2 regions of the Maricaulis maris genome follow, and region 2 is predicted to be linked to the other one. Evidence: predicted binding sites of a transcription regulator. Region 2 holds the regulator's gene; the other holds the start of a gene.
The links. Region 2 encodes LexA, which represses DNA repair genes until DNA is damaged. Its sites were predicted from a motif close to ATGTTCCNCTTGTGTTCC; they were not measured.
Positions count from the first base shown of each region.

Region 1: a site for LexA is predicted at 5,054-5,071, ahead of uvrA (excinuclease ABC subunit UvrA). Genes of this name have one in related genera too.

Region 1 is NZ_AP027270.1:794,479-806,449, reverse strand. Features, by position in the region: gene AAA969_RS03620 (alkaline phosphatase family protein) at 1-667, shown strand, start outside; gene AAA969_RS03615 (Kelch repeat-containing protein) at 689-1,720, shown strand; gene AAA969_RS03610 (DUF2269 family protein) at 1,729-2,190, opposite strand; gene AAA969_RS03605 (SDR family oxidoreductase) at 2,190-3,485, opposite strand; gene AAA969_RS03600 (hypothetical protein) at 3,572-4,303, opposite strand; gene AAA969_RS03595 (single-stranded DNA-binding protein) at 4,287-4,787, opposite strand; gene uvrA (excinuclease ABC subunit UvrA) at 5,127-8,000, shown strand; gene AAA969_RS03585 (hypothetical protein) at 8,006-8,887, opposite strand; gene AAA969_RS03580 (hypothetical protein) at 8,986-10,041, opposite strand; gene AAA969_RS03575 (hypothetical protein) at 10,129-11,019, opposite strand; gene AAA969_RS03570 (energy transducer TonB) at 11,106-11,971, opposite strand, start outside.
Region 2 is NZ_AP027270.1:1,510,051-1,522,021, reverse strand. Features, by position in the region: gene gltX (glutamate--tRNA ligase) at 1-374, opposite strand, end outside; gene AAA969_RS07125 (ComEC/Rec2 family competence protein) at 445-2,610, shown strand; gene lexA (transcriptional repressor LexA) at 3,140-3,838, opposite strand; gene trpC (indole-3-glycerol phosphate synthase TrpC) at 3,935-4,741, opposite strand; gene trpD (anthranilate phosphoribosyltransferase) at 4,745-5,764, opposite strand; gene AAA969_RS07105 (anthranilate synthase component II) at 6,073-6,663, opposite strand; gene AAA969_RS07100 (divergent polysaccharide deacetylase family protein) at 6,762-7,859, shown strand; gene trpE (anthranilate synthase component I) at 7,824-9,320, opposite strand; gene AAA969_RS07090 (peptidylprolyl isomerase) at 9,317-11,254, opposite strand; gene tpiA (triose-phosphate isomerase) at 11,429-11,971, shown strand, end outside.

The sequences.
Region 1 (11,971 bases), 720 kb from region 2:
CGAGACCGAGGCCGAGGGCGATGCCGTGGCCCGTGTCGACAGCCTGGTCGGGGATCTGATCGCCGGTCTGGAGGCCCGCGACTTGATGGATCGGGTGACACTGATCATCGTCTCCGACCACGGCATGGTGAATGTCTCCACCGAACGGACCGTTGCGCTCGACACGCTGGCCGACCTGGACGGGCTCTTCATCGAGGAATTTGCCGGGCAATACGGCGCCGGCCTGGAACCCTTCGTCATGGGCTATGGCGATGAGGCTGTCGTCGAACGCATCCATGCCGAGCTCGAGGGGGCCGACCCGCATATCCGGGCCTATCGCCGCCAGGACATGCCCGCCCATTGGCATCTCGACCACCCGGATCGCGGTCCGGACCTGCTGGTCGTGGCGGATCCGGGCTGGCTGATCACCGCCTCCAGCGCCGATCTCAGCAGCCCTTACCTGTCCAGCCTCGCTGCCACCCACGGCTATGACAACCATGCCGAGACGATGGGCGCGACCTTCATCGGTGTCGGCCCGATCTTCCCCGAAGGCAGCCGCCCGGCCGCTTTCGAGAACGTCAATGTCTATGGCCTGATCGCCTGCGCCCTGGACCTGGAGCCCGCCGAGACTGATGGCAGCGCGGCAGAGGTCGAACGCATCACCGGCGGGCGTTGCCCGGCGGAATAGACGACAGGGAGAGAGCCGGACATGACGCAGCAAACACGACGGACGGTCATCACCGCCCTGGCCGCTTCAGGCCTGCCGATACCGGCCTGGGCGTCGACATCACAGGCCGGAAGCCGCTGGCAGCCCGGCGCCTCACTGCCCCGCCGCGTGCAGGAGATCTATCCGGCGGTGCTGGACGGCCGCATCTATCTCGCGGGTGGTCTGGAAGCGCGCGACGGCCCCAATGTCGACAATGTGAGCGATCAGCTCTTCATCCTGTCCGATCCCGGCCAGCCGGGCGCCACCTGGGAGACCGGGGCGCCCCTCCCGGAGCCGCGCCACCACCCCAATCTCGTTGGCCATGACGGCTTCGTTTATGCGGTCGGCGGCTTCCGGCCGTCAGCCGACGGGATCTGGGAAATGCTCGACACCACGACCCGCTATGATCCCGCCACCGATCGCTGGGGCGAGATGGCGCCCATGCCGGTGCCTTTCGCCGAGACCTGCGCCGTTTCGCTGGGTGGTCTGATCCATGTCGCCACCGGGCGCCAGCCACTCGGTCCGACCAATGCCAACTGGCCCGACCACGGCGATCGCGGCGATCACTTTGCCTATGACCCGGCAGCGGATCGCTGGAGCGGCCGGGCGCCCAATCCCAACCCGCGCAACTCGGCTGCCGGGGTTGTGCTCGATGGCCGCTTCCACACCATCGGCGGGCGCCGGTTCAATGCCGGCAATGAAACCCATCATGACGCCTATGATCCAACCACGGACAGCTGGTCCAGCCTTGCCCCCTTGCCGCAAGGCCAGGCCGGGCTCGCGGCGGCTGTCGTCGGCGGCCGGATCTATGCCTTTGGCGGCGAGTATTTCGAGAATGGCGGCGGGGTCTATCCGGAGGTCTGGGTCTATGATCCGCAAACCGATGCGTGGCAGGCCGGGCCCGCCATGCTGACGCCGCGCCACGGGCTCGGCGGGGTCAGCCTTGATGGAGAGATTTACGCCATCGGCGGTGCCTCCAGCGCCAGCGGTCGCAACACCACCGATCGGGTCGAACGCCTGCGGCCTGCAGACTGATTGATGGGCTAACCCGGCTTGGTGATCATCAGCCAGACAATGGCAATGAGCGCCGCAAAGGCAGGCCAGCCCAGCGCAAACCAGACCCGCATCAGCCGATGCACATCATCCGGGATGTCCGCACCGGTGGTCTCGGCCAGGCGTTGCTTGACCCGCATCTGGATCCACACCACCGGGAGCCAGCAGGCGCCGATAAAAAGGTAGAGCGCGACGCTCGCCATCAGCCAGGGCGCAGTCAACGACCAGCCGGCCACATGCGCCAGCGCCAGCCCTGACAGTGGCTGGGCGATCACCGCGCTTGCGGTGAACACCCAGTCGGCCAGCACGACGTGGCGCGCCACCAGGGCGAAGGCCGCGCGGTCACCGCTGCGCCAGGCCATCAGCATGAAGAAGGCGATGGCCGAGCCCGAGCCGAACAGCACGGCGGCGCCAAGGATATGGACCAGGCGCAGGACCGGGTAGAGCTCCATCAGCGCTCATCCTCGGTGGCGGCGATCATCAGGGCGAGCCCCATCATCGGCAGGAGTTTGAGTATCGGCCCGAGCGGATCAGCCCAGAGCGCGGGCGACATGACGCTCAGGACGACGACATAACCAACCGTGCCGGCGAGCATGATCGCGACCAGCGCGCGCACGCGCCACTTGGCCAGCATGCCCAGTCCCAGGGCGATATCAAACAGCGAGGTGGCCCAGAGCACGGGCAGCTGGACCGGGTCGGCAAACCCGCCGGCCTCCAGAAGCGCCAGTCCATTCGACTTCGCCAGGGTCAGCGCGAGCACACCGGTCATCAGCCAATAAAGACCCAACGCCCAGCGCGCGAGAGGCCGGACGAGACCGAGCCGCGCATGCCAGCGATCCTGAACACCGGCCGGATGGGCCGCCAGCCAGTCATGGAAGCCAAGCGGGGTGGCGCCGGTCGCGGCGCGCCAGGCCGTCGGGTCGCCTTCGACATCGAAGTCCAGCTGCTTGAGCGCATTGCTGCGCATCGAGGTGCGAATACCCATCCAGCCGAGCAGGTCGCCGAACAGGAAGGCCGGACGCGCCAGCCAGCGCGGGACTGCCCAGATCCGGCTCTCACCGAAGCCGAGCCAGCGGCGGTAGGCCCGCACCGTTTCGGCCAGGCTGACGCGCTCGGGTCCGGCCAGGTCGAACCGGGTCCGGCTCGGGGCAGCCGGCTCGGCGAGGCTGACCACGGCCTCGCACAAATCGTCCATGCCGATCGGCCGGAACACCTGCTCGCCACCGACAACCGGCGTCACCAGTGGAAGCCCGCACAGGCTGCGGATCAGTGCCGTCCCGCCATAGACATTGCGGGCGATCACCAGCGAAGGGCGCAGGATCAACCAGTCCAGGTCGCAGGCCGCGAGTGCCGCCTCTCCGGCGAGCTTGTCGTCGGCGTAGGCAGACCGGGCAGCGGCCTCGACCCCGACGGCAGAGAGATGAATGACCCGGCGGACGCCCGCCTGCTCACAAGCCCGGAACAGCGCCGCGGCGCCATCGACATGGGCGGCCCGGCTGTCATCGCCGAGCCCGTCCTGGAGGACGCCGACACAATTGACCACGACATCCACGCCCACGAGGCGTGGACGCCAGTCCTCGACCCGGTCATGGCGGAAATCACAGCCGACCCAGTCCAGCCAGGGCGAGCGCCTTTGCGCTGCATCGACGCCGCGCGCTGCAGCCCGGACGTCATGGCCGAGCGCATGAAAGCGGGCCGCGATATGAGAGCCGATGAAACCGCTGGCACCGGCAATCAGAACATTCATCGAAGCGCCCTCCCCGGACACGCCCCAGAGCGCACCGATTCAAGGCTGCCGTCCAGTTCGGACCGGCCCGCTGAGACCCGGATGCGCTATTGCGCCGTTGCCGCAGCGACAGCGTCGCGCATCATGGTGAGGTTGTTCTGCAGATTGGCCTCAATCCGACTGCGCACCGACGGCCAGCGGCTCTCGACGATCAGCCATTCATCGCTTGCCAGCGTGTCGCCATTCACGGCTGCAAAATACGCACTCGATCCGAAAGAACAGGCCCACCAGGGCGAGGCTTCGCTGGCGAAGGCGCCCTCGGTCTCGATCACGTGCTCGATCGCCTCGATGGTCAGCTCGGGACGGTTCGCGATGACCTGGACCACCACGTCGCCCGCATAGGCCGAGGCTTCGTTGATCACATCCAGTGCCGAGGAATCGAGGCAGCGGGCGGCGTCATACATCGTCCGCGACCGGCCCAGGAAATAGGCCTGAACCGCAAAGGTCGGATCGGATTCGGCTGTCAGCCGCGCCAGTTCAAACAGGAAAAAGGGCGGATTGACATCGCGCGAGGTCCAAAGGCTCTGCGCAACCTCGATGGTCTGTTCGGACGGCTGGCTCTGGAGCTGGTTCAGGATACCCAGCACATCACCCCAGGCCATGTCTCCGACCACGAAGTGGGCCTCGCTGCCATCCTCGCCGACCGGGACGATCACGATCTCGGGCGACCGGGCATTGGGGTCGGTGGCCTGGTCCTGGGCCAAACCGGCACCACCCGCCAGGCTGGTGGCGAGGACGCCGGCCGCGATCTGCTTGAGAAGGCTAGAACGGGATTTCATCATCGAGATCTGCATTGCGGAAGTCTTCCTTGGGTCCGTCAACCGAGCGCTGGCCGCCACCGGAGCCGCCGCCCATCTCGTCATAGCCGCCGCTGCTACCGCCGCCAAAGCTGCCGCCGGAACCACCTTCATTGCGGCCGTCCAGCATGGTCAGCTCGCCCCGGAAACGCTGCAGCACGACCTCGGTGGAGTATTTCTCCTGGCCGTTCTGGTCGGTCCATTTGCGGGTCTGCAGCTGGCCTTCGACGTAAACCTTGGAGCCCTTCTTGAGGTAATTCTCGGCGACCTTGGCGAGATTGTCGTTGAAGATCACGACACGGTGCCACTCGGTCTTCTCGCGGCGTTCGCCGGAGGACTTGTCGCGCCAGCTCTCGGAGGTCGCGACCGAGAGATTGACGACCGGGTCGCCATTGTTCATGCGGCGAATTTCCGGATCACGTCCCAGATTGCCGACCAGAATTACCTTGTTGACGCTTCCCGCCATCGCCCGTTCTCCATCCTTGCAGCCTCGCCTCTCCGGGCGGGCCGCCTAGTGTTCACATTCTGTTCCGCGCGTCAATTCCGGACCGCGAGTCGGGCGATTTGAAAGGAGGCGGCGAGGAGAGTCCAGCCAACCGACTCAGGCCAATCACATTTGGCCCCGCCCCCTGCTGCCACAACGCTGTCAGGGGTCCCGCGTACGGCGCTGGACCCGGACCCGTGTGCGTCCTATTTCAGGGCGATCATGTCGTGCGCTGGACAGATCGTGCGATGTTCCCCTAACGTTCCAGACCGGTTGTGATTCCCAACCGACAGGCGCGACCGACCGGAGACAGGCAGACGCATGGCGCTCGACAAAATCCGCGTGCAAGGCGCACGCGAGCACAATCTCAAGAATGTTTCCGTCGAACTGCCGCGCGACAAGCTGATCGTGTTCACCGGCCTGTCCGGCTCCGGCAAGTCTTCGCTCGCCTTCGATACGATCTATGCCGAGGGCCAGCGCCGCTATGTCGAGAGCCTGTCGGCCTATGCCCGCCAATTTCTCGAGCTGATGTCCAAGCCTGACATGGATTCGATCGAGGGCCTGTCGCCGGCCATCTCGATCGAGCAGAAGACGACCTCGAAGAATCCGCGCTCGACGGTCGGGACCGTCACCGAGATCTACGACTATATGCGCCTGCTCTGGGCCCGCGTCGGCATCCCCTACTCGCCGGCGACCGGCCTGCCGATCGAGAGCCAGACGGTGAGCCAGATGGTCGACCGGCTGATGGCGCTGGAGGACGGCTCCCGTCTCTATCTGCTGGCGCCGGTCGTGCGCGGCCGCAAGGGAGAGTACCGCAAGGAATTCTCCGAGTGGCTGAAGGCCGGCTTCCAGCGGGTCAAGGTCGATGGCGAATTCTACACGCTGGAAGACGTCCCCGCGCTCGACAAGAAGTTCAAGCACGACATCGACGTCGTGGTCGACCGGATCGTGATCAAGCCGGACATCGAAAGCCGCCTCGCCGACAGTCTCGAGACCGCCCTGCGCCTGGCCGATGGCATTGCGGTGGGCGAGTTCGCCGACCGCAAGGACGCGGACGACAAGGCCGAACGCCTGGTCTTCTCCGAGAAGTTTGCCTGTCCGGTCTCCGGATTCACCATCTCCGAGATCGAACCGCGACTTTTCTCTTTCAACAATCCCTTCGGCGCCTGCCCGAGCTGTGACGGGCTGGGCCAATCACTCAAGTTTGACGAGGACCTCGTCGTCCCGGACCGCGACAAACCGCTCTCGGACGGCGCCATCGCACCGTGGAGCCGGGCAACCTCGAAACTCTATCAGCAGACCCTGCAGGCCCTCGCCGGCCATTTCGGCGGTGACATGTTCCAGGCCTGGCGCGACCTGCCGGAGCCTTTCCGCAAGATCGTTCTGTTCGGCACCAAGGAGAAGGTCACCTTCGTCTATGAGGACGGGCTGAGGAAGTTCGAGACCCAGAAGCCCTTCGAGGGCGTGATCCCCAATCTCGAGCGGCGCTGGCGCGAGACCGACTCGAGCTGGGTGCGCGAAGACCTCGCCCGCTTCCAGTCGGCCCAGCCCTGCGAGACCTGCGGCGGCCGACGCCTCAAGCCGGAAGCGCTCAGCGTCAAGATCGATGGCCATGACATCGCCGACGCGACCAAGCTGTCCATCCGCAAGGCGCGTGACTGGTTCAGCGCCGTGGAAGACACGCTGACACCCAAGCAGCGCCAGATCGCCGAACGCATCCTCAAGGAAATCCGCGAACGCCTGAAGTTCCTCGTTGATGTCGGGCTGGACTATCTCACCCTCGACCGGGCCTCGGGCACGCTGTCAGGCGGCGAGAGCCAGCGGATCCGTCTGGCCAGCCAGATCGGCTCCGGCCTGACCGGGGTTCTCTACGTGCTCGACGAGCCCTCGATCGGCCTGCACCAGCGCGACAATACCCGCCTGCTGGAAAGCCTGCGCGGACTGCGTGATCTGGGCAATACGGTGATCATTGTCGAACACGACGAGGAGGCCATCCTGACCGCCGATTATGTGGTCGATCTCGGCCCGGCCGCCGGTGTCCATGGTGGCGAAGTCGTCGCGGCGGGAACGCCCGAGGAAGTCACCGCCAATCCCGACAGCCTGACAGGTCAGTATCTGCGCGGCACACGCCGGATCGAGGTGCCGACCAAACGCCGCAAGATCGACAAGAAGCGCACCGTGAAAGTCGTCGGCGCCACCGGCAACAATCTCAAGACCGTCGATGCGGAATTCCCGCTCGGTGTGTTGTCCTGTGTTACCGGTGTGTCCGGTGGCGGCAAGTCGACCCTGACCATCGAGACCTTCTACAAGGCTGCGGCCCGCAAGCTCTCCAAGGCCCAGCAGGTGCCCGCCCCGCACGACCGGATCGAGGGCCTCAACCGGCTCGACAAGGTCATCGATATCGACCAGTCGCCGATCGGCCGTACCCCGCGCTCCAACCCGGCCACCTATACCGGCGCCTTCACCCCGATCCGCGAATGGTTCGCCCAGCTGCCCGAAGCCAAGACGCGCGGTTACAAGCCGGGCCGCTTCTCCTTCAATGTGAAGGGCGGACGCTGCGAGGCCTGCCAGGGCGATGGCGTGGTGAAGATCGAGATGCACTTCCTGCCGGACGTCTTCGTGCCCTGTGATGTCTGCCACGGCAAACGCTTCAACCGCGAGACGCTGGAAATCCAGTTCAAGGGCAAGTCGATCGCCGACGTGCTCGACATGACGGTCGAGGAAGGCGCTGACTTCTTCAAGGCCGTGCCCGCGGTGCGCGACAAGATGGAGACGCTCAAGCGCGTTGGTCTCGGCTATGTGAAAATCGGCCAGCCGGCCAACCAGCTCTCCGGCGGTGAGGCCCAGCGGGTCAAGCTGTCCAAGGAATTGTCCAAACGCGCGACCGGCAAGACGCTCTACATTCTCGACGAGCCGACCACCGGCCTGCATTTTGAGGATGTCCGCAAACTGCTGGAAGTCCTGCACGAGCTGGTCGAGGCCGGCAATACGGTCGTGGTCATCGAGCACAATCTCGACGTGATCAAGACCGCCGACTGGCTGATCGATATCGGGCCCGAAGGCGGTGATGGCGGCGGCGAGATCGTCGCGGTCGGCACACCGGAAGACGTCGCCAAGGTCGAGCGCAGCTGGACCGGGCGTTACCTAGCCCCGATGCTGGAGCGGGCGAAGGAATTGCGGAAGAAGGCGGGTTAGCCTGGCTACCCGACCCCGCCCTCTGCTTGGGCTTCCGCCTCGGCAATCGCGCGCATCCAGTCATCATCACGGCCACTGATCGCCATCGCGTAGTAGGCCGTCACGCTGTAGCCCATCAGCGTGACCGGCAGGCTCAACACCATGTTGACGAAGGCAAAGGGTAGCAGCTGAGCCAGGCCGGGCCGCGGCCCGCCGGTCAGCATCTGCATCATTTCCTGCTGCAGGTTGAAGGAGGGGATCACCAGGCCGAGCGCCATCATTACGATGCTGGCGGCAATCATGGCCGCGACGACGACCAGCCAGGCCATCAGGACGGAGCCGATCCGGCCCTTCATGGCCTGCCAGGTCGCCGTGATGGCAAAGCGGTGCGTCATTGCGCTGAGCGCGGCTGCCGGGGTCAACCGGAGGCCGATATAGACCACCGCCACGGTGACGGCCGGAACCACAAAAATCCCCAGAAAAGCCAGCAGCGGAACCAGGCTCACGAGGACCACGGCGATGACGGTCACGACCACCATCGCAACCAGGTAGGTCGCGAACAGCGCCAGAAGCACTGCCAGCGCCCAGAATTCCTCGGCGCCAAAGCGGAAGGGAATGAGGCCATTACCCTGGCCGGTCGTCAGCAGACGCATCCAGGCTGCAAAGGGCAGCGCCCAGCTGATCAATCCGATCGGCAGCATCACCGCCAGGCTGGCGAAATAGGACGCCATGGCCGGACCGACTTCCGCGCCGGGGGCCGGCGGCACTGGCTGCAGGGTGAGCTGCAGGAGACTGACCAGAAAGAACCAGACGAAGGTCCAGCCCGCCAGCACGGTCGTCGAATTCGGCCGCAGTTTCCCGACAACCAGGAACAGGGCGACCGCGTTCATCGGATTGATGTCTTTCATGAATTTCCCCAGCGCTTCGTGTGCCTCTAGCATGGCCAGACGCAAGCAACCAGACCGGGGTTCGTCCCCCATCGGTTTGCCGGCATGATCGCTGCCCGTCAGCCCTCGCTGGGCGAGGCGCCCATCGGGTGATCCTTGCCGAGGACCGGAGCGTCGCCCGCCTCGCCCTCGCCGCCGCTGCGGACGCGCACGGCGTTATAGGCACCGACCGAATGCCAGATCCCTTCCAGAAGGACCTGAATCGCGTAGAGCACCGCAAAACCGGCGATCATCGCCACAATCGTGCCCGGCTCGGTGAAGCTGGACTGGAGGCTGGCGAGCACGGCGTCCGGGTCCGCCATCTGGCCGTGGTCGGCCAGGTCGACGAATTCGATGATCATGGGCAGGAAAGCCGCGAGCAGAATGAGTTGAACGATGACGCCCAGAATGCCGCCGACAAGACCCATCAGGACATAAACGACAACATAGCTGGCCAGCAGTGCCCAGAAGACGCCCTTGCTGGCCTCCCAGCTCTCGAAGAAGCGCAGACGGCCATCCAGCACGGTCAGCGCCGGTGCCGAGGCCAGGCGGACGCCGAGAATGACCAGGCCAATCAGGACACCGAGCACCCCGGTGCCGATCAACAGGCCTGCACTAATCCCCATCGCAGCGGAACCGCCACTATCCTGGGCCATCATGATGGCGCCGAAGCCGAATAGACCCAGCACGGTGACAATCCCGAAATAGGCCATGACCGCCACCGCGAGGTAGAGCAGGTTGACGCCGATCAGGCGCAGCTCGTCGCCACCGAGGCGCAGCGGGATGACCGGCTTGATCTCGCCCTTGGTCAGGAAGCGCAACCAGGCCGCCTGGAACATCACGGCAAGCAACAGCGTGACCGGAACAATCAGGAAGCCGTAAGTGAGGAATGGCATCATGACGTCGAGGACCAGGCGGGCCGCCTCGGCGTCCGCGAGATGGCCGGTCGCATCGGCCCCGATCAGCTCGAACAGGTTGAGATAGGCCGGGCCCATCACCAGCACGCCAACGCCCATCAGGGCCAGCACACACAGGGTCTGGAACAGCATCAGCCAGAGCGCGCCGGCCGGTCGTTCGCCGAAGCGGATGAAAAACCAGAAGATGCCCTTGCCGATATCAAAGCTCTGCGTGGCCATGTCAGCCCCCTGCCTTTGCGTCATGATGGTCCCATCATGCGCAATCCGGGGCAAAGCACCACCGGGAAGCGGGCTGGATCCGTCCCGCTAGGCGGTTTCGGCGCTGCGAACCTTGTAGAACTGGGCATAGAGACCTGCCATCACCGGCAGGTTGATGACCGAGAACAGCCCCGTCACCCGCAGATATTCCGGCGCCCGGGCAAACCCGCCCGACGTCATGACTTCGTCGCCGACGGTCACGGGCGTCATCAGGGGGCGTGCGTCGAGGGCAAGACAGACAAGCTCGTAAAGACCGATCTGGACCAGCATCAAGGGCAGTGCCGCCAGCGCCATGGCCCCCAGAATCCGCCAGGCCTGGCCTTCGCTCAGCGTCCACACCGACAGCACCCGCACAGCCTGTTGGGCGAAACTGGCCGGGAAGGACATCGACAAGCGGGCGACCAGCCAGGCGACCAGCAGGAAGGCGATCCCGTTGACCACCCAGGCGGCAACCCAGTCCGCGGTCGACATGTAGCTCATGGCGGTCGGCAGATCGACGCCGGCCGCTTCCGGATCAATGCCGGCCTGCTCGATGGCACCACCGGCAATCGTGCTGAAGACGACAAAGGCAAACATCGCGGTCAACAGGGCGACGATCAGCACCAGGGCCGCATTGAGCAGCGCCACCACGAACAATCGCCACTCATCACCGCCGAGGCGCAAACCCCACTGGCCCGCATATTCGCCGCGCACCGCCAGCCGGAAACTCATCGCCGAAAAGGCGAGGCTACCCACCGTCAGGGCAATCATCGCCGTGGCGTCAAGGGTCAGCCAGAAGCCGGACAGTGGCGCACCCAGCGCCTTCTGGGCGAGCCAGAGCTGAACGGCATAGGCCAGCGTGAAGGGCGCAGCGGCCAGCAGGAAGCGGCGCCAATGGGCATACAGGAAGCTGTAGGCGGCACCCGCACTGCGCAGGACGGGGATGGGCTGACTGGACATGACGGCTCCGAAGGACACCGGCACAGAGATACCGCCCTGCCCGCAAGGATCAAGCGCGACGCGCGGTCGCGCACAGACAGGGTGCGTCAGCGCCGCATACGAAAGTCAAAGCGGGTTACGACGCCCTCGCGACGCACCGGAACACCGTCGCGTGTCGCCGGTTCATAGGTCCAGTCTTCAATGGCATTGATTGATGCTTGATCGAAGACACCGGGCGGGAAGGAGCCGGTCACTTCAATCGCGTCAGTGCGGCCCTCCTCGGTCACAGCGAAGGTCGCATAGACAACACCATCAAGATCCGAGTAGGCCGCTTCCATCGGATAGCTGGGTTCACGCCGCCTGATCGGCGCAGCATCACAACACGGAACCCCTTCATCCGTCCCGTCGGCTTCGTCAGCCTCATCCTCGGCCTCGGACGCCAGATAGCGCGCGGTGTGGAAAGGGTTCTCGGCGAGACGCGCATTGAGACGCGACTCGGGCCCCTCATCACCACCGCCCGCCTCATCATCGAACCGGGCGCCGCGCGCTGAAACCAAGGCCGCCCTCATCGTCCGCCTGTCGGGATGATCAGGAGCCTTTTCCTCCATGACGTCGATCGCCATGTGCAGCGAATAGGTCGCCGCATCAAAGTCGCGGTCCAGCGTCTGCGAGATTCCAGCATAGAACAGGGCGAGCCCATAGCTGGCGGTCGGCTCGACCAAGGATATCTCAAAGGCCGCCGCTGACTGCAAGGCCGCCTCGCCAGCCTCGTGAATACGACCGCGCCCCATCGCCAGCGCGGCCCGCGTCAGGAAGGCATCTCCGGCGAAATCTGCCGCAGGAGCAAGGGCGGCACCCAATTCTTCCAGCGCATTCGCCGCGTTGCGGGAGCAGGCGTAGGCGTCACTCCGATCCTCGTTATGGAGCGCAACCAGAGCCGCATTGTGCCAACGCCAGGCGCGCTCGACCGGAT
Region 2 (11,971 bases):
CCGGCGGCGAAGGCCTCATCACGCAGCGCCTGGACCTCGTCGGTCGTGCAATAGCATTTGAAGGCGTGGCCACGTTCCAGCAGCGCATAGGCCACTTCGGCATGCCGTTCAGCGCGGGCAAATTGGGAAATCGCCTCGCCGTCCCAGTCGAGGCCGAGCCAGCCGAGGCCGTCGAGGATGGCGTCGATCGCCGCCTGGGTCGAGCGGGCGCGGTCGGTGTCCTCGATACGCAGGAGGAACTGGCCACCATGATGGCGGGCAAACAGCCAGTTGAACAACGCCGTGCGCGCCCCGCCAATATGCAGGAAGCCAGTGGGCGAGGGGGCGAAGCGGGTTCGAATCATCTTGTCGTTGTTTTGCAATTGCGAATTCATGCTGCACTGCGAGACGGGGAAGTCGTGTTAGCATGAATATCAGCTTTTGCGATAGACCGTAGGCTGCTTGATGCTTCAACCTGACGCAATCCTGCCGCATGGCGTGGCAAATCGAGGGACGAAATCAGCCAAATCGGTTGATGCGCTTGCCGATTTCGGACCGGCGGTGGTTGCGGCCCTGGGCGCAATTATCGGGACCGGCCTCTATTTCTCACTCCCCTTCGAGCCGTCCGGCGGGCTGATTTTCGCGCTTTTTGCGCTTGGGACAGCCGCCGCCGCAACCAATCGTTTTTCCCCTCCTGGCCGAAAACGACTGGAGCGTACCGCGGGCATGATCGCCATCATCCTGTTGGTCGCGTCCGTTTTCATGCTCCGGGCCGGGGCCCACACCCATGCCCATCATGGCCGGTCGCCGGCCATTGAGAGCGGACGGGCAGTCGCGGTCGAGGGCTGGCTGGAAGCGATCGATCGAAGCGGGTCCGGGCGGCAGCGCCTCTTGATCCGGCTGAGGAATGATCCGGACACCCTGGCCCCGTCCGCCATCGCCCCGTCTGGCCGTCAGCGTGTCCGTGTGCTGGGTGATCCGGGCGCGATCGGTCCCGGTGACGCGGTCATGGTCCGCGCGGTGCTGGCGCCGCCGCGGTCAGCGGCTGTCCCGGGCGGCTATGACTTCGCCTTTCATGCCGGTTTCGAGGACATTATCGCGACCGGGTTTGCGGTCGCACCGGCGGAACCGGGGCCCGCCTTGGCCCAGGACCGCGTGGAGCGCCGCATCGCGCGCCTGCGGGCCGGCCTGTCGGCGCACATCCGCGACCGCATGGCGCCTCGACCGGGCGGTCTTGCGGCTGCCCTGCTGACCGGCGACCGCGCCCATGTCGATCCGGGCGATGTCGAGATCCTGCGCCGCTCGGGTCTGGGTCATGTCCTGGCGATTTCGGGCATGCACATGGCGCTGCTGGCCGGCGGTGTGTTCTTTGCTGTCCGGCTGGCGCTGTCAGCGGCGACCGTATGGGCCCGACGTCAGGATCCAGCCGTGCCGGCGGCCTGGATCGCGCTGGTCTTTGCACTCGGCTATCTGGTGATCTCCGGTGGCGCGATCCCGACCCAACGCGCCTTCATCATGACCGTGACCGTGCTGGGAGCGGTCATCCTGAGACGGCGGGCGCTGTCGCTGCACACGCTGGCTCTGGGCGTTGTCGCCGTTCTCGCCTTGCAGCCCCAGGCGGTCATCATGCCGGGCTTCCAGATGTCCTTCTCGGCTGCCGCCGCGCTGATCGCCGCGGCCCGGGTCTGGCAGGACCGGCGCGACACATCGGGCGCGCGCGGCCTGGTCGGACAAGTCCGACTGTTCCTCGGCGGGCTGGGGACGACCAGCCTGGTCGCCGGAACCGCGACGGCGGGCTTTGCCGCCTTTCACTTCCACCGCATTGCCAGCTTCGGACTGGCGGGCAATCTGCTGGTCATGCCGATTTTCTCGCTGATCGTGATGCCCGCCGGTGTGCTGGGCTTTGTGCTCATTCCGCTCGGTCTGGACGGACTGCCCTTCGCAATCATGGAGGCGGGGCTGAGCGGGATGCTGCAGCTGGCGGCCATGGTGGCCGACTGGCCGGGCGCGCAACGCCTGGTCGCCGCCGCCTCAGGACCGGTGCTGGCGCTCTTCTCGACCGGCTTTGTCCTGCTCTTGCTGCTGCGCGGACCGTCGCGGATGACGGGGGCGCTTGTCATGGGGCTGGCGCTGGTCATCTGGAGCCTGGCGCCGCAACCCAATCTTTTCATCTCCGAGACCGGATTGATCCTGGCTCGCGAGACATCCGCCATTCAGGACTCCGAGACCGGCGGGGCCATGGAAGCGGGTTCGGGCTGGGTTGTCAGCGATCGCCGCCGCTCGCGCTTTGCGGCACGGGTCTTTCTGGAGGCGCGCGGTGAGGGCGGACCTGCGCCGACACGCTGGTCTGCGAATTGCGACGCCATGGGCTGCAGCACGCCGCTGGTCGGGCTGAGGTTGACCCGGCTGACCAGGCTCGATGACTGGCAAACGGACTGCCAGCGGTCCGACCTGATCGTCAGCGATGTCGACATCCCCGGCTGGATCGAGGCGCGCTGCGAGGCCGTGGTCTTCGATCCGGATCGTCTCGATCGGACCGGAAGCCAGCTGATCCGGATATCGAAGGGACACATCCGCTCGATCCGCAGTGCACGCCCCGAAGGGCAGGAGCGACCCTGGCGCCCGCTCTGACAGGCGTGAGGGCAATTCAGGTGCCGCCAGCCGCCGCGCCGATGTGCGACCTGGGCCAGGCTCCGTCCTCGGCAGCCAGACCTGCGGTGCACAGGCCATGGCGTCCAAGGTCCGGCTCAATCGAGGACAACACGCATCAGACGACCTGCAAACCATCATACCGACCGCAGAGCATCACACGACCTGCAGGCCATCAGACGAACGACAGGGCCATGAGACGACCCGCAGGACATGGGACGAATGCCCGGGACGATCACACGAGCTGCAGACCCTCGCGCTGGATCACAGGATCCAGCGCCGCATCGAAAGGCCGACGCACGGTATCAAAAACCTGGATCAAAACCTGGATCAAAACCTGGCACGACATCGCGACGCCGGGGCGCGGTGACAGCGACACCCTTGCAGCGAATTGAATGGCTCGGCGGACCCGCGTGCCAGACAGAACTGCCACACGCCACGTCACGCTCGGTCAGCTCGATTGGCTCACACCCGGCCGGCGCCAGAGGCAAATCAATCGCCCGTCGATCGGCTAGTGATACTTGCGGATCAGTCCGACCAGACGGCCCTGAACCTTGACGCGATCCGGTCCGAAGATGCGGGTTTCGTAGTCCGGATTGGCGGCTTCGAGGGCAATCGAGCCGCCCTTCTTGCGCAGCCGCTTCAGCGTGGCTTCCTCGTCATCGACGAGGGCGACGACAATGGTGCCGTTTTCGGCCGACTGGCAGCGCTGGATGAGGACCGTGTCGCCATCCATGATGCCGGCTTCGATCATCGAATCACCCTTGACCTCAAGCGCGAAATGCTCGCCCGCACCGACCATGCCGGCCGGGAAGGCGAAGCGGTCGGTCTCGTGCTGGATGGCGGCGATGGGGACGCCGGCAGCGATCCGGCCGAGCATCGGCACATCAATGGTGCCATCGCTGTCGGTCGGTTCCGGCTTGGCGAAATTGCCGCGCACGACATTCGGGCCGAGATTGCCCTTGGGGACGGATGGCGCTTCGGCGACCGCCGCTGACTCCGGCAGTTTGAGAACTTCCAGCGCGCGGGCCCGGTGGGCGAGGCGGCGGATGAAGCCGCGCTCCTCCAGGGCGGTGATGAGACGGTGAACGCCCGACTTGGAGGCCAGCTGCAGGGCGGCCTTCATCTCGTCAAACGAGGGCGAAACCCCGGTTTCCTTGATGCGACCATGGATGAAGAGCAAAAGCTCGTTCTGTTTGCGCGTCAGCAAGGTGACCCCCTTGTTCGCATTCCCGGATTCAGGCTGACACCCGCGGGAACAAATCAGGAATAGGAGGTCATGTTCTATAAGTGTTCCGAAGAGGCGTCAAGCGCTTCCGGCGCGACCGAGGAGCGCCCGCGTGGCCGCTGTCACGTCGCTCTGCCGCATCAGGCTTTCGCCGACCAGCAGGGCCCGTGCGCCCGCCGCCTTGAGACGCACGGCGTCGGCATGGCTGGCAATCCCGCTCTCGGCGACCAGCAGCCGGTCGGAAGCCACCATCGGGGCCAGGGTATCGAATGTGTCCAGCGAGGTCTGGAAGGTCCGCAGATTGCGGTTGTTGACGCCGAGAAGCGGGGCGTCGAGGGCCAGCGCGCGCTCCATTTCCGGTGCGTCATGGACCTCGACCAGAACATCGAGTGACCATTTGGCGGCTTCGTCGATCAGGGCGCGGGCGGTGTCGTCATCGATCGCCGCCATGATCACCAGGATGGCGTCGGCGCCCAGCATCCGGGCCTCCGCGACCTGGTAGCGGTCATACATGAAGTCCTTGCGCAGGGCGGGCAGGGAGACCGCGGCCCGTGCCGCCGTCAGGAAGGCGTCAGCGCCCTGGAAGCTCGGCCCGTCGGTGAGCACGGACAGGCAGGTCGCGCCGCCGGCCTCATAGGCGCGGGCCAGGGCAGGCGGGTCGAAATCGGCGCGGATGAGGCCCTTTGACGGGCTCGCCTTCTTGATCTCGGCGATCAGGCCGAGGCCCTCGGGTGCACTGGCGAGGGCGGCCTGGAAGCCGCGAACCGGCGCCGCATCGCGCGCCGCCGCTGCGATCTCGTCATAGGGGCGGGCGGTCTTGCAGGCGTCGATATGATCGCGCTTGTAGGCGCCGATGCGGGCCAGCGTATCCGGTGTTGCGGCCATGGCTCAGGCCTCCCCGTTGGAAATGGCGACCATGCGGTCGAGTGCGGCACTGGCGCGGCCATCATCAATGGCGGCAGCCGCCAGGACAGCCCCCGCCGCAATGGTCTCGGCCAGACCGGCGAGCATCAGGGCGCCGCCGGCATTGAGCACCGCGATGTCACGGAAGGCGCCGGTCTCGCCATCGAGCAGGGCCCGGATCGCCGCCGCATTTTCCTGCGGCGTACCGCCCTGCAGGGCCTCATCGGAAACGACAGGCAGGCCGGCCTCTTCGGGATGGAAACTGTATTCGCGGATCTCGCCATCGCGCAGCTCGGCGATGTCGGACCCGGTTGTGGTGGTCAGCTCGTCCATGCCGTCCTGACCGCATATCACCAGCGCGCGCTCGCAGCCGAGATCGCGCAGCGCAGTCGCCATCGGGACCAGCCAGCGCCTGTCATAGACGCCGAGCAATTGCCGTTTCACCCCAGCCGGATTGGACAGCGGCCCGAGCAGGTTGAACACGGTGCGGACCTTGAGCGCCTGGCGCGCCGAACCGACATGGCGAACGGCTGCGTGATGGGCGGGGGCGTAGAGAAAGCCGACCCGGGCCTCGTTCAGCGAGCGCTCGACCAGGGCCGGTGCACAGTCGAGCTTGACCCCGAGCTGGCCCAGCACGTCCGACGAGCCGGATTCGGACGATGCCGCCCGATTGCCGTGCTTGGCGACAATGGCGCCGGCGCCGGCGGCAATGATGGCGGCGGTGGTTGAGATATTCCACGCGCCCTTGCCGTCGCCGCCGGTGCCGCACGTATCGATCGCACCCTCGGGCGCGTTGATCCGGGTCATGCGGCTGCGCAGGGCCCGGGCGCCGGATGCGATATCGCTCGGGCGCTCGCCAAGCGCCGCGAGACCGATCAGGAATCCGCCGATGGCGGCGTCCGCGACATCGCCGGACATCAGCTCGTCAAAAGCGCCGGCGATGGCCGTATCAGCCGGAAATTCGCCGCGCGCAAAGGCGGTCAGGCAGAGGGAAATGTTTTGCATTGTCAGTCGTTTCGCTGAGTAAGATCAAGCACGACACCAGGTCATGCGCCGGTCAGGGGCAGGATGTTTTGCGCCATCGATGGACCGACCCGCCGAAGGTTGGCGGCCAAGGGTATCGAACGCGCGCCGGATCCGGCACAGCCCTCGCGCCGGCACCTTGGGCCGGGCAAAGCGGGTCTGTGGCGGAGCAAGACGGCATACCTGTCACCGGGTTGAACAAAGCGAACCCGCACGATTTAGCGCGTGCCTGCCGCCGGTTCAACGCTCGCTCGCGGTGTTTGCGGTCAGGCGCCGCTGCCTGGGCCGGATCAGGCTGCGGCGGCGCGGGGCAGGCCGGTCAGATCGAGGAAATTGCGGAGCAGGTCGTGGCCGTGTTCCGAGGCAATCGACTCGGGGTGAAACTGCACCCCGTGAACCGGGCGCTGGCGATGGCACAGGCCCATGATCTCGCCATCGGCGGTGTGCGCTGTCACCCGCAGCACATCCGGCACGCTTTCGGGACGGACCGCGAGCGAGTGATAGCGGGTCGCCGTGAAGGGGCTGGGCAGGCCGGCGAAGAGACCGGTCCCGTCATGCTCTACCGGGCTGGTCTTGCCATGCATGATGGCCTTGGCCGAGATCACCTCTCCCCCGAACACCTGGCCGATCGACTGGTGACCGAGGCAAACCCCGAGGATCGGCATGTCATCCGGTGCGGTGGCGATCAGGTCGAGGCAGATACCGGCCCGGTCCGGATCGCACGGGCCCGGCGACAGCACGATGCCACTCGGCTTCAGGGCGAGGGCGTCGGCGGCGCTCATCGCATCATTGCGGATCACCCGGGTCGTGGCCCCCAATTCCTGGAAGTAGTGGACCAGGTTGAAGGTGAAACTGTCGTAGTTGTCGATGATCAGCAGCATGGCGCTCTCCCTTGCTCAAACCTAGTCAGTGGGGGCGGTTTCGCCAATCCCGCCAGCGCATTAACGCCTGATTAACCGCCTTCGCGCGCACTGGTGCCATGACCCGACGCAGCGCAGCTCCCCTGAAGGCGCGACATTCCGCGATCCCGGCCTTTGCCGGTGCGTTGGCGGCTGCGGCCTATCTCCTTGGTGCGATTGTGTTTTCAGTGGCAAGCAAGGGCGGTTTTCCAGCGCCGGCGATGGCATCGGCAGACAGTTCCGGGCAGCATCAGGGCGTTCGAGTCACCCGCGCCCGCAATCTTGATTCGCTGGATCCGGTCCCGGTGAGCGCCGTCGCCGATGCCCTTGCAGCGCCGATTGATGTCGCCGCATCAAATATGAGCCCGGTTGTCATCGCTCCGGCGGACCGTCCGGCCCCGGCGCCCCGGCGGCCCCGGATCGCAATCGTGATCGATGATGTCGGGCTCGACATCGCTGCCGCCGAGCGTGTCCTTGCCCTGCCTGTTGCGCTGACCGTGGCCATTCTGCCCTATGCCGACGCCTCGGCCGAGCTGGCCGCCCTGGCGCGGATGAGCGGGCACGACGTGATGCTTCACATGCCGATGGAACCGGTCGGTCTGGCTGATCCGGGACCGAATGCCCTGCGGATCGGTCTCAGCGATGCCGACCTCCAGGCCCGGATGCGCTGGGCCATGGCCCGTGTGCCGGGGGCGATCGGTCTGAACAATCACATGGGCAGCCGGTTCACGACCGATCCACGCGCCCTGCGGGTGGCGCTGTCGGCGATCAGTCATGACAATCCGCTTTTCCTTGATAGTCTGACCACGGCGGAGAGCCGCGGTCGGGCCGTGGCGGCGGGCCTGGGCCTGCGCGCGCTGGAGCGGGACATCTTTCTCGATCATGATCTCGACGCGGGCTCGATCGAGGCGCGGCTGGCCGAAGCGGTAGATCTCGCCGGGCAGGACGGGTACGCGGTCGTGATCGGTCACCCACATGCGCTGACGCTGGAAACGCTCGAGACCTGGCTGGCCAGCCCGGCGGCACAGGGTATCGATTTCGTCACCACCACCACGCTGTCGGACGCCGTCCTCGCCAGCGAGCCGGGGCTTCAGGCATCAGCGATCCAGGCTTCAGGGGGCCAAGCTTCAGGGATTCAGGCCTCAGTGATCGAGGCTGTCAATCGCGGCGCGGAATAGCGCTTCCGCCTTGTTGACCGTCTCGACGCGTTCCGACTCGGGATCACTGTCGAGCACGACACCGGCACCAGCCTGGACATACATGCGGCCATCCTTGAACACCGCCGTGCGCAGCGCGATCGCGGTATCCATGCCGCCATCGGCACTGAAATAGCCGACAGCTCCGGCGTAGACGCCGCGACGATGGGGTTCCAGCTCGTCAATGATCTGCATGGCCCGGACTTTCGGTGCGCCCGAGACAGTGCCGGCCGGGAAGCCGGCAAACAGGGCCGAGACGACATCCTCGCCCTCGGCGAGGTCGCCTTCCACATTCGACACGATATGCATGACGTGGCTGTAGCGTTCCACGATCTCGCGCGCCGTGATCCGGACCGAGCCGGGCTTGGCGATGCGGCCGACATCATTGCGGCCGAGATCAAGCAGCATCAGATGCTCCGAGCGCTCCTTGGGATCGGCCAGGAGATTGGCTTCCAGGGCATCGTCCTCGGCCGGTGTCCGGCCGCGCGGTCGGGTCCCGGCGATCGGGCGGATGGTGACGACATCGCCGCGCAGCCGGACCAGGATTTCCGGGCTCGAACCGACCACTTCAAACCCGTCAAAGCGGAAGAAGAAGAGGAAGGGTGAGGGATTGAGGCGACGCAGCGAACGATAAAGCCAGAACGGGTCGGCCGGATAATCCGCCGAAAAACGCTGGCTCGGCACGACCTGGAAGGCATCGCCGGCGCGGATATAGTCGCGCGCCTTGTCGACCGCCGCGCGGTAGTCGTCCTCACTGCGATTGGACTGGCGCGCGCCGAGCGCACCGGTTGGCGGTGCGATCTCCGGTGTCGCGCCGGACAGTTTTTGCAGCGTGGTCTGGAGGCGCTCGACCGCGGCGTCATACGCTTCGCGGGCCGAATATTCGCCCGGCCGGACCGGGCAATAGACCTGGATCTCCTGCTTCAGCGCGTCAAAAACGACCATGGTCTGGGGGCGCAGGAGAATTGATTCGGGCAGGCCGAGCGGATCGGGTGCGGCGCCTTCGGGCAGGCGCTCGAGATAGCGCACCATGTCATAGCCGACATAGCCGAACAGGCCGGACGCCAGTGGCGGTGCATCGGCGGGCAGGGCGCAGTGAGCCGCCTCGATGACGTCGCGCAGGGCGGTCATCGGTTCGGCGTCAATCGCGGTAAAGGTCCGATTGGCCACGTCGATCCCGCGCGCTTCGCTGACGGCCCCGTCGCGGCATTGCCAGATCAGGTCCGGGTCGAGCCCGATCGCCGAATAGCGGCCGCGCCAAGCACCGCCCTCGACCGATTCGAGCAGGAAGGCGTTGGGCTGGTTGGCGGCCAGACGGAGATAGGCCGCAACCGGGGTCAGCAGGTCATCGACCCGCCGCGCCTGGAGGACGCAGCTTTCCCCCCGCTCCAGCCGCTCCGCAACGGTCCGGAAATCGGGCGAGATCGGCGCGTGCGGGGTCATCGCGGTGTGCTGGAATCGGTCTCGCCGATGGCCAGCGAGTACAGGCGCTGATCAATCGACTCGTCGGTGATGCCATAGTCGCGCAGCAGGAATTCCCGGGTCGCGAAGATCACGTCATTGCCCAGTTCACCAGCGATATCGGTCGCGATCCCGTCCAGGTCTGCGGCCGGCGCCGAGGCGATCTCAGCCGGGATGATCTCATTGACCGTGAGGACCAGGTAGCGACCCTCGCCGACCTGCAGCATGTCGTAGCTGCCCGGTTCGATGCTGAAGGCTGCCGAGACCGCGTTGCGCGTGAAGGCACCAGCGGTCTGGCCGCGTTTCAGGGTCGAGGTCTCGGTGCGGCCACCGGTGGTGAGGCTGACAATCTCCATGTCGTCGCCGGCTTCCAGCTGGGCCAGCGCGTCCTCGGCGCGGGCCTGCAGCTGGGTGTCGACCTGGATCGAGCGCCAGCGTGCTTCGGCCTGCTCGCGGACTTCCTCGAGCTCGAACGGGCGGCTCGGGATGATGGAGTCGACGCGCAGCGTGTAGAAATCGGTCTCGTTATAGGTTTCCAGATTGGTCGCGAAACCCTCGATCTGGTCGAAGGCGGCGGGCAGGATTTCCGGGGCCAGTCCCTGATAGCGTTCACCGTCAAACTGCAGGTCCTCATCAATGGAATTGAGGGCCAGCGGCGCGTATATTTCGAGCGGCGTACCGGTCTGCTCGGCAGCGGCTTCAAGCGAGGCGCCGTCAGCACGCGCGGACTCGAAGGCGGCGATGGCCTCATACATGTTGTCCGTGGCCTGGGCAGTGGCCGCATCGGCCTGCAGGCGCTCACGTTCCTCCTCGAAGCTCGGCACGGTGGCGTCCTCAGCGAGGGTCACCAGCACCGCGCTCCAGCTGAAGCGGCCTTCGACGGCCTGCGCCTCGCCTTCGCTCATGGCGAAGACAGTTTCGCCAAGCTGGCTGTCGGGAACCTCAAACAGCTGGACGCTGTCCTGGACCAGCGGGGCATCGAGACCCAGGGCACTGGCGACAGCGGCCGGCGTCTCGCCATTGGCGAGGCGGGCAGCGGCCTCCTCGGCGGTCGCCTGGTCGCTGGTCGTCAGCTGGGCAAAACTGCGCAGGGCCGGAGTGCCAAGGCGGTTGGTCTCGACCTCGTAATCATAGGTCTCGCGCAGGGTTGCCTCGTCGATGGCGACATCGCGGATGAAATCCTCGATGCGGAAGCGGACCAGGGTGATGGCGCGGAATTCCGGTCGGGTGAAGAGCGGCTGCCCGTTGGCGCCGGGGGTCTCCTCGATGAAGGTCTGGAGCTCCTCATCGGTCGGATCGGCGATCTCGTCAGCGGTCGAGGCGTCGATGACGAGGCCGGTTACCCGGCGCTGTTCCTCGGCGACCAGGTAGCGAGTCGCGGCGATCTGGTCAGGAATGCCGGAAAAGCTGGCGAGCGTGCCCAGTAGCTGGGACCGCAGGATGTCACTCTCGATATCGCGGGCGAACTGGTCCTCGGTCATGCCGGAGCGGCGCAGTGCAGCCACCATGGTGTCGCGGTCGAAGCGGTCGGTGACCGGATTGCGGAAGGCGGGAATGTCAGCGACATCGCGGACGATCGTGGCATTGGACGCCTCCAGTCCGAGGTCCTGGGCCCGGGCAGCGAAGGCGGCGAGGGTGATCTGCTGCTGCAGGACCTGGCTGGCGAGCCCTTCCTGGCGCGCCAGGGCCCGCGTGATACTGGGATCCTGCTCCTGCAGGCGGGCCACTTCACGGTCGAACGCCGTCGCCAGCTCGCGCTGGCTGACCCGTTCCGGGCCGACCACAACCACGGCATCACCGCTTCCGGTAAAGATGCCCCCGGCTCCGGGAAGGCTGATGGCAAAGGCCAGAACCAGCAGGACAATGATGACCAGCGCCAGCGGCGACTGCGCGAAAGACCGGAAATTTGACAGCATGAGACCGAAAAACCCTTGGGAAACGTCGCGCGGAAGGTAACGGCGCGGTATTGCGGTCGCAAGCGCCGGGGGCGGTTGACCTGCGATTGTGGGCAGGCCCCGTTGCCCAGGCCGGGTTAGATGAGTAATCCTGCCGCCTCGAACGGGGACGAAGCTGGGTCAATCGGGGGCAGGATGACGCGTCGCACACTCATCGCGGGAAACTGGAAAATGAACGGCCTGGCTGACGGGCTGGGCTTCTTTGCCGAGATCGCTCCGGCGGTGGCGAAAGCCGATGCCGACGTTCTGGTCTGCCCGCCGGCGACCTTGCTGCGTGACGCGGCGCGCCTTGCGGCGCCTCACGGGGTCCGGGTCGGGGGGCAGGACTGCCATGCGGCGACCAGCGGCGCCCATACCGGCGACATCTCGGCCGCGATGCTGCGCGATGCCGGTGCCAGTCATGTCATCGTCGGTCATTCCGAGCGCCGTGCTGATCATGGCGAAAGCGATGGCGATGTCCTGGCCAAGGCCGAGGCCGCCCTGGCAGCCGGGGTGACCCCGATAATCTGCGTCGGCGAGACCCGGGAGGAGCGCGAGGCCGGGCAGGCGGCGGCCGTGGTCGCGCGTCAGCTCGCCGGTTCACTTCCGGTTGTATCGCCGGGTATGGAGTTGGTCATAGCTTATGAGCCGGTCTGGGCGATCGGCACCGGATTGACCGCGTCGGTGGAGGATGTTGCG